Regions from separate parts of the Hyphomicrobium sp. ghe19 genome, predicted to be linked through region 2. Evidence: riboswitches for the same ligand, from Rfam matches in the RefSeq annotation. Region 2 holds a riboswitch; each other region holds the start of a gene.
What was found. Region 2 has a riboswitch for cobalamin ahead of cobW (cobalamin biosynthesis protein CobW). Riboswitches for the same ligand answer to the same signal wherever they lie in the genome.
Positions count from the first base shown of each region.

Region 1: it holds a riboswitch for cobalamin, as region 2 does, so the genes downstream of both, AACL53_RS07540 (ribonucleoside-diphosphate reductase subunit alpha) here and cobW (cobalamin biosynthesis protein CobW) in region 2, are expected to answer to the same signal.
Region 3: it holds a riboswitch for cobalamin, as region 2 does, so the genes downstream of both, AACL53_RS07495 (TonB-dependent receptor) here and cobW (cobalamin biosynthesis protein CobW) in region 2, are expected to answer to the same signal.

Region 1 is NZ_LR743509.1:1,575,377-1,578,580, forward strand. It holds gene prpC (2-methylcitrate synthase) at 1-1,035, shown strand, start outside; cobalamin riboswitch at 1,131-1,351, shown strand; gene AACL53_RS07540 (ribonucleoside-diphosphate reductase subunit alpha) at 1,454-3,204, shown strand, end outside.
Region 2 is NZ_LR743509.1:490,380-493,583, reverse strand. It holds gene cobN (cobaltochelatase subunit CobN) at 1-129, opposite strand, end outside; gene cobW (cobalamin biosynthesis protein CobW) at 129-1,166, opposite strand; cobalamin riboswitch at 1,341-1,524, opposite strand; gene cobU (bifunctional adenosylcobinamide kinase/adenosylcobinamide-phosphate guanylyltransferase) at 1,584-2,108, shown strand; gene cobO (cob(I)yrinic acid a,c-diamide adenosyltransferase) at 2,112-2,729, shown strand; gene AACL53_RS02300 (cobyric acid synthase) at 2,729-3,204, shown strand, end outside.
Region 3 is NZ_LR743509.1:1,565,787-1,568,990, reverse strand. It holds gene metE (5-methyltetrahydropteroyltriglutamate--homocysteine S-methyltransferase) at 1-382, shown strand, start outside; gene AACL53_RS07500 (NAD(P)H-dependent oxidoreductase) at 457-1,059, shown strand; cobalamin riboswitch at 1,166-1,365, shown strand; gene AACL53_RS07495 (TonB-dependent receptor) at 1,774-3,204, shown strand, end outside.

The DNA of each region.
Region 1 (3,204 bases), 1.1 Mb from region 2:
ATGGGCTGCTCGTTCGAAGAGGTGGCGCACCTTCTCATTTACGGCACGCTGCCATCGGCGGAAGAGCTCGCGACGTACCAGAGGAAATTGCGCGCTCAGCGCAATTTTCCGCTCGCCGCGAGGCGCGCCCTCGAAGCTCTGCCCGCCGCCGCGCACCCGATGGATGTCTTGCGCACTGGCGTGTCGGCGCTCGGATGCGTCTTTCCGGAATCGCCAGATCAAAAGGCCGAGAACGCGCGCGCTATCGCTGATCGCCTGATTGCATCGGCGCCCTCGATGCTGCTCTATTGGTATCATTTCTCGGGCAGCGGCCGCAGCATCGACGTCGAGACGGATGATGACACCGTCGCCGGGCATTTCCTCACGCTGTTGCACGGACGGGCGTCGCACCACCACCAAGTCCGCGCGCTACAGGCTTCACTGGTGCTTTACGGCGAACATGAGTTCAACGCATCGACGTTCACCGCGCGCTCGATTGCGGCGACGGGCTCTGATTTCTATTCCGCAATCAGCGGAGCCATCGGTGCGCTGCGTGGCACCAAGCATGGCGGCGCCAATCAGGCCGCGTATGAGGTCATCACGCGCTATAGAACGGCGGACGAAGCCGAGGTCGATGTGCGCGAGCGGGTGGCCAACAAGCAGGTCGTGATGGGGTTTGGCCATCCGGTGTATCGGATTTCGGACCCGCGCACTGAAGTCCTGCGTACGTTGGCGAATGAACTGGCCGATCGCTCGAACGATCACAAAGTGATGTCCATCGCCGAACGGATCGAGGTCGTGATGGCCGACTCCAAGAACATGTTCGCCAATGTGGATTGGTATAGCGCCGTGCTTTACGATCTTCTGGGTATCCCGGCCTCGATGTTCACGCCGATTTTCGCAATGGCCCGCATAGCCGGCTGGAGCGCTCACATCATCGAGCAGCGCGAGGACAACAAGATCATTCGTCCGACCGCCGACTACGTCGGCCCGGAAAGCCGTGTCTTCGTCTCGCTTTCCGAGCGCGGGATGCCGGCCCGCTGGCGCGCCGCCTGAGTGCGCGACGTCTTGCCATTGGAGAAGCGCAACAACACCTGGGGTAACTTTAGAATTCGCGCCACCACATATTGCGCATGCCCATTGGAATCTGTCTTTATGAGGACATCATAGGTCGCTGGATTTCAACATTCAGCGCTAAGAGGGAACCCGGTGCGCATCGCTTTTCGAGCGGTGCAATCCCGGGACTGCCCCCGCAACTGTGAGCGGCGAGTTCCTGTCGGATAAAGGTCACTGATGCTTCGCGTGTCGGGAAGGCCAGACAGAGAGCAGCGACCCGCGAGTCAGGAGACCTGCCTGTGATGGTGTTTTCACGTCCTCGGGCGGGGTGTCCTGATGGATTGGTTCATCCCGCCATTGCGCGCGGATGAATGCGCGTACCATGCGGCCCAAGCCCCCTTTTTTCAGGGGTTTGCCGATGTCTATCGTACTCCAAGCACGAAGCTCTCAATCCAATCACGTTTCAGGCATCGGCGCACCGAAGGCCTCGACGGAACAGCTGTTCCAGGTCATCCGGCGCAGCGGCGGCGTCACGCTATTCGACGCCAGCAAGATCACCGTGGCGCTCACCAAGGCATTCCTCGCCGTTGAAGGGGGGCGCGCGGCTACATCGCGGCGCGTTCACGAGACCGTCGAGGAATTGACTGAGCAGATCGTTTCGGCGTTGACGCGCCGCGGCGCTCAGGGCCGCACGTTCCATATCGAAGAGATCCAGGATCAGGTCGAGCTTGCGCTGATGCGCAGCGAAAACCACAAAGTTGCGCGAGCTTACGTCCTTTATCGCGAAGAGCGCGCGCGCGAACGCGCAACGTCTGCTGAACTTGTGAAGGTCGCTGCCGTTTCGCCGATGAACGTCAAGGCAAGGGACGGCCGTCTGTCTCCGCTCAACATAGACCGGCTGCGCCTGCTGATTGTCGAAGCCTGCGATGGCTTGCCGGATGTGACCGCAGAGTCCGTGCTTTCCGAAAGCCAACGCAATCTCTACGACGGAATTACGGTCGATGAGTTGGCGGAAGCGCCGGTGCTCGCCGCGCGCACCCTCATCGAAACAGAGCCGAACTACACATTCGTCGCGGCGCGATTGCTCATGGATCGGTTGCGCAGCGAGGCACTGTCGTTCGTGAGGGGTCGGGAAGACTCGGCGCGTCAATCGGAGATGGGGGCACGCTATCCCGAGTACTTCTCGGCATTGGTCGCGAAAGGCATCGTGGCCGAACTGCTCGATCCGGAACTGGCGCGGTTCGATCTGGCGCGTCTTGGGCGCGCGTTGAAGCCAGAGCGCGACGGCATCTTCCAGTATCTTGGCCTTCAAACGCTGTACGATCGCTATTTCTTGCAGACGAACGGTATCCGCTTCGAGCTGCCGCAAGCCTTCTTCATGCGCGTCGCCATGGGCCTCGCGATGCGTGAGATCGACCGCGAGGAGAAGGCCATCGCCTTCTATGATCTCATCTCGTCGTTCGACTTCATGTGCTCCACGCCGACGCTTTTCAATTCCGGAACCCCGCGTCCGCAATTGTCTTCGTGCTTCCTGACGACGGTGCCGGACGATCTCGACGGCATCTTCAAGTCCATTAAGGACAACGCGCTTCTCGCCAAATACTCAGGCGGCCTCGGCAATGACTGGACGCGCGTGCGCGGCCTCGGCGCCCACATCAAAGGCACAAACGGCGAAAGCCAGGGAGTCGTGCCGTTCCTGAAAGTCGCCAACGACACCGCGATCGCGGTCAATCAGGGCGGCAAGCGCAAAGGTGCGGTCTGCGCTTATCTCGAAACGTGGCACATCGACATCGAAGAGTTTCTGGATCTCCGGAAGAATACCGGTGACGACCGCCGGCGAACGCACGACATGAACACGGCTCACTGGATCCCGGATCTCTTCATGAAGCGCGTCGCAGAAGACGGACCCTGGACGCTGTTCTCGCCCGACGAGGTTCCTGACCTGCACGATCTCTACGGCACAGCGTTCGCGGCGCGTTACGAAGAGTATGAGAAGAAGGCCGAACGCATGGAGATGAAGATTGCGCGGCGCGTTCGCGCGGTCGATCTTTGGCGGCGGATGCTGACGATGCTCTTCGAGACGGGCCACCCGTGGATCACGTTCAAGGACCCCTGCAACCTACGCTCGCCTCAGCAGCATTGCGGTGTCGTGCACTCGTCGAACCTTTG
Region 2 (3,204 bases):
TGCCGCGGCCGCCATTGCCAAATCGGAATCCGAAAACGAAAGAAAGACGATATCGGCGGGCGCAAGTCCGAGATCCTGAGGCACGGCGGCCTCATCGAGATCTCGGCTCTCGCGAACGACGATATGCATTAGGCGGCGCCTGTCAGGGTCCTGGTGATACTCTCGCGGTCGAGACCTTTCTGACCGATGACAACGAGCTTGCCGAGCCGCGGCTCGCCGTCCCGCCACGCACGCTCATACCGCGTGTCGACGCGTTCGCCGACGCCTTGCAATAACAGCCGCATCGGCTTTCCATCGATTGCCGCAAAGCCCTTTATGCGCAGCACGTCATGCGCATTGGCGATCGCCTTGGCTCGTGACGCGAGATCGGCGGGGGACGCAAGCGCCGGCACCTCGACAATGAATGTCTCGAAATCGTCGTGGTCGTGATCCGGCTCGTTATCGTGATGCGAAGGACGGGCCGCGAGATCGTTCTCCGCCGCCGCCGAAAGCCCAAGCAATACACTAGCGGGAACGCGACCCTCACGCGTCGCCACGATCTTGATGCTGCGCGGCACGCCGCTCCTGATGGCGTCGGTAATCTGCTCGATCTCGACCTCTGACATCAGATCGGTTTTGTTCAGAACGACGAGATCTGCGCAGAGAAGCTGATCTTCGTAGACTTCTTCCAGCGGATTTTCATGATCTACGGAAGGATCGGCCGCGCGTTGCGCCGCGACCTTCACGGGATCGTCGGCAAACCGTCCCGCATTCACCGCAGGCCCATCGACGACGGTGACGACACCGTCGACCGTGACGCGATTGCGGATGTCCGGCCATTCGAAGGCTTTCACCAACGGCTTGGGCAAAGCCAGACCCGACGTCTCGACGATGATGTGCTCGGGCGGCGGATTTCGCGACAGCAAAGCCTCGAGCGTCGGCACGAAATCGTCTGCCACCGTGCAGCAGAGGCAGCCATTCGTCAGCTCGACGATGTTTTCCTCCGGGCAATTCTCGACACCGCAAGAACGAAGGATCGCCCCGTCGACGCCGACATCACCGAATTCGTTGACGATCAAGGCCAGCCGGCGGCCTTCGGCGTTCTCGATCGCATGTCTGACGAGCGTCGTTTTGCCCGCGCCGAGAAAGCCGGTAACGATGGTGACTGGCACCTTGCGCGCGCTCATTGGCAAAACTCCGAGTCCGAGTTGATATTTTGAGACCCACGGTCACAGGACCCCATCGCGGCAGCTCCGGTCGGAGCCGCACGTTTGAACATCCACGCATGATGGGATGGCGCGCAATGGCGTGCGCAGAGCATTCTGAAAGTCATGTTAACCTTTCTCGCCCCACCGGCGACGGTTCGATTCTTCTGTGACGGCAGGTCTCCTGGCTCGCGGGTCTCAGCGTCTGGCGACCTTCCCGGGCATAACCCAGTGGTCATATCGCCAGCGCTCACCGCTCACAGTTGCGGGGGCAGCTGCGGAGTAAATACCGCATTCCCATTGAACCCTCTTGCGAGGGACCGTCGTCCCCATCGATAAGTGAGCGACTATCCCTCGTCAATCGCCATCAGCGTGTCCTGGACCGCCCGAAAGTCGCTCATGCCAACGCCAACCCTGCCGCAGCTGACATTGGTTCTCGGAGGCGCACGCTCCGGCAAAAGCCTTTATGCCGAGCAGCTTTTGACGAGCCAGCCGGGGCCCTGGGCCTACATCGCCACTGCTGAGGCCTTCGACGGCGAGATGGACGAGCGAATCAAACTGCACCAAAGGCGTCGCAGCAGCGGCTGGGTTCAACACGAAACCCCTCTCGACATCGCCGATACCTTGTCGAACCGGACGTCCGAACTGCCGTCACTCGTCGACTGCCTGACCTTGTGGATATCGAATTTAATGCACGCGGAACGTTCGATCCCCGACGCGACCGATAAACTGATCGCGGCGCTCTCGAAACGGATCGCCCCCTGCGTCATCGTTTCGAATGAAGTCGGCCTAGGCATCGTCCCGGATAACGCGCTCGCGCGAGCGTTTCGCGACGAGGCCGGCCGCCTCAATCAGAAAATCGCGGCCGCGGCGGACAGGGTCGTCTTTGTCGCCGCCGGCTTGCCGCTGACCTTGAAAGGCTGAAACGTGACCACCGACCCAACGATAGACGAAGCCGAGCGCCACAAGGCCAAGATGGCCAAGCGCAAAGCCGTGCAGGACGCCGAGGTCGCCTCGAAGTCGATCGAAAAGGGCGTTCTCCTCGTGCACACCGGCCCAGGAAAAGGCAAGTCCACCGCCGCGTTTGGGCTTGCCCTGCGAGCGCTCGGTCACGGCTGGCGCGTCGGTGTCGTGCAATTCATCAAGGGCGCGTGGATGACCGGCGAACGCGACGCGCTGCGCATGTTCGGCGATCAGGTCTCCTGGCACACGATGGGCGAAGGCTTCACTTGGGAAACCCAGGACAAGGCGCGCGACATCAAGGCGGCGGAGCGCGCGTGGGAGAAAGCCAAAGAGCTGATGGCTGACCCATCCATTCGCCTCCTCATTCTCGACGAACTCAACATCGCGCTTCGTTACGATTACCTTCCGCTTGATGACGTCATCGAAGCGCTCCGCAACCGCCGCGCCGATCTGCACGTCGTCGTCACCGGCCGTAATGCCAAGCCGGAATTGATCGCGCTCGCCGACGGCGTGACCGAAATGGCCGCCGTGAAGCACCACTTCGCAGCCGGCATCAAAGCGCAGGAAGGCATCGAGTTCTAATGCCGGCGCGAACCCTGATGTTTTCGGGCACCGGCTCCGACGTCGGCAAATCCCTGATGGTGGCGGGCCTTTGCCGCTTGCTCGCGAACCGCGGCATCCGCGTGGCGCCGTTCAAGCCGCAGAATATGTCGAACAACGCCGCCGTGACGGCCGACGGCGGCGAGATCGGCCGCGCACAGGCATTGCAAGCGCGTGCGGCACGCGTCGCGCCGTCGGTGCACATGAACCCCGTGTTGCTGAAGCCCGAAAGCGAGACGGGCGCACAAATCGTCGTGCAAGGTAAAATGATCGGCTCGGCGAGGGCGCGTGAATTTCAGGCGAAGAAGCCTGAGCTTTTGCCGGCGGTTCTGGAAAGCTTCGGCCGGCTGAAAGCGGAAGCCGATTTCGTTCTCGTCGAAGGCGCGGGCAGCGCGTCCGAGATCAATCTCCGGAAGAACGACATCGCGAACCTCGGTTTCGCACGCGCAGCCGGCGT
Region 3 (3,204 bases), 1.1 Mb from region 2:
AGCAGGCGGCGCGGCCGACCAGACGCAAATTCACACCCATATGTGCTACTGCGAGTTCAATGACATTATGCCAGCGATCGCTGCACTCGACGCCGACGTCATCTCGATCGAAACCTCGCGGTCGCAGATGGAATTACTCGAAGCGTTCTCGGATTTCCGGTATCCGAACGAGATCGGCCCTGGGGTGTACGACATCCACTCACCCCGCTGTCCCCATGTCCACGATATGACGGACCTGATCGGCAAAGCGCGCGCTCATCTCGTACCCGAGCAGATTTGGATCAATCCTGATTGCGGCCTCAAGACCCGAAAGTGGGAAGAAGTGCTGCCTGCGCTCAAGAATATGGTTGAAGCAGCCAAGACGATGCGCGAAAGCGCGTAGACAGAAACTCATGCCCTGCGGATCGAGACCGATCCTTCTGTCTCTATCCGCACGGCTTCCAATTGACGGACGCTATGACTGGTTCCCCAAGCACCTGCCTTCTTGTGACGTGTCACCCGGAGCCAAACAGTCTTTGCGGGCAGATTGCGGAACGCGCAATCGCGGCGCTTGCAGCACGGAACACGACGGCCGTCGTCAATGATCTCTATCGTTTGAACTTCAACCCCGTAACCTCGGGACACGAGTTTTCATCTTATCCATCCGGCGGCATTCCTGAAGATATTCGTAGGCTCGTTACAGATCTCCAGTCGGCACACGAATTGATTTTCATTTTGCCCATTTGGATGTTCGCAATTCCGGCGATGCTGAAGGGCTATTTCGACCGCGTCTGGCGCCCGGATGTGGCATTCACCTTCGACGGCCAAAACCTTCAGCCGCTGCTCAGGAGCATTACGCGCATGACCGTCATCGTCACGCATGGGCGAAGCGAAGCCGAAACGAATGCCACAGGCGATGGTAGTCGCGTGTTTTTCGAAAGTTCGCTGCCAGCGCTATTGCCGAACTTGGCGAGCAACGAGCGCTTCGATTTTTATGCGCTCGACGATGGCGATTCCGGCGCTGTAACTCGGCAACTGAACCAGCTCATGGATTTTATATCTCAGGGCTATAAAGCCTAAGCGACCGCTCACAGAGTCAAATCAGCGCTGACCAACAAACATTGTGTCGTTGCGAGCACATATGTTTCCAATTCGGACTCAATCGATTGACTCGGTCAGCCAAGTAGAGAATTTAAACCGTGTCGGTTCCCGCAAGGGATCAATAGGGAATGCGGTGCTGGCACAATGCCAAATGCCGCGGCTGCCCCCGCAACTGTAAGCGGCGAGCCCTCGACCCCAATGCCACTGGAACACCATTTCCGGGAAGGCTGGTCGAGACGCTAGGACCCGCGAGCCAGGAGACCTGCCGACAGTCGTGGTCACACGCGAGCACGCATCAGACGGGGTGTTCTGATCGTTGACGACTTGAGTGCAGAACAGCACTCGGGACGGCTTCGTTCGCGGTGACGTGCCACAACCGTCGACCGCGCAGGATCTATGTCAAATCTCATTGTCGAATTGCCGCCCCAGCGGGCCGCGAATTCACGTCGTTTCGTCGTCTCCACACGCGTCAGCCTGTTCGCCCTAGCGATGACTTCGAGCTCGCTCGCGCTGTGCGCTCAAGAGGCAAAACCTTCGGAAAACTCGCAAAATCCTGGCAATTTGCCGCCCATCACGGTGCTCGGTGGACAAGAGTCGACCACGTCTTCAAAGAAAAAGAAGAAGACCTTATCGCAACAAAAGCAGACTGGTGAAGGGAAACAGGGCGCCACGGATACACCCGCGGAGCCGGTGGTGGATCCCGCACGAACCGGCGTCAACACACCGACCAAGCCTGGGCTCAATCTCAACGTGCCGACAACTGCCGGCAGCAGGCTTGATCTAACACCACTCGAAACTCCGGCCAGTGTTTCTGTGATCTCAGGCGAGATGGCCCGCGACCGCGGCCAGGACACGGTGACGGATGCGATAACCCATAATGCGCCGGGATTCAGCAGTGTCGCCAATCCGGTCTATGGGCAAGCCTTTGCGAGCCGCGGCTATCAGGGCAACGGGTCCGTCGTGCGCTTGTATGACGGAACGCGCATATCGCCCGGCCGCGGCAACGTTACATTTCCGTTCAACATGTGGTCCGTCGATCGCATCGAAGTGTTGCACGGACCCGCCTCCGTTCTTTACGGTGAAGGCGCGATTGGCGGCGTTATCAACGTTGTTCCGAAAAAGCCGATTACGACAGGCTTTGAGAATGAAGCGCAGGTCTACGTCGACTCGAACATGACGCGGCGCCTGTCACTCGACAGCGCGGGTCCGTTGAACGAAGCGCTCTCCTATCGCTTCGACGTGAGCGGCGACGCTTCGGAAGGCTGGGTCGATCTCGGGCATTCAGAAAACTTCGGGATTTCCGGCGCGTTGAGGCTGCAGGCCGCGCCGAATCTCGTGTTCACTCTTTCAACGGACTACGGCGATCAGAAGCCGATGCGCTACTTCGGAACGCCGTTCCGGGACGGCGAAATCGACGAAAGCCTGCGCGAGAAGAACTACAACGTCTACGACAGCCGCATTCGGTTCAAGGACAATTTCACCCAGTTCAAGACCGAGTACACGCCGAGCTCCGCGCTGTCGTTCCGCAATATCGCGTATATATCGAGCAGCAATCGCGAATGGCGCAACGCGGAAGACTACTTCCTCAATCCGGTCACCGGCGACGTCGACCGCAGCGGTTATATCCATATCGTTCAACAGCAGGATCAGATCGGATCGCGAAGCGACGCAACGTTGCGAACCCGTGTGCTCGGATTCGCCAATGAATCCGTGGTCGGGGTTGACGTGACGCGAACGCGCTTCGGATATGCCAACTACATTCCGTTCGAGTCCAACTCGCTCGATCCCTATCATTTCGACCGCGGTCTCTTCCCGAACCCCAATCAGCTCGACCCGAAATACAAGTCCGAGCTGACCGAGTATGGCGTATTCGCGGAAAACCGCATTCATCTTCTCGACAACCTGACCGTCGTCGGCGGTGTCCGCTTTGACGCGCCAACAATCGAACGCGAAGACGTCAGCCTTAGCCAGAGTTTCGAAAAGACTTTTGGCGCCCTTGGGTGGCGCGTCGGCGCGGTCTTTGAGCCGGTGAAAAACTTCGCGATCTACGGGCAATATTCGGTTGCGTCAGACCCGATCAACGTACCGCTGCTCGATCTGGCGAAGAACTTCGCGAATTTCAAC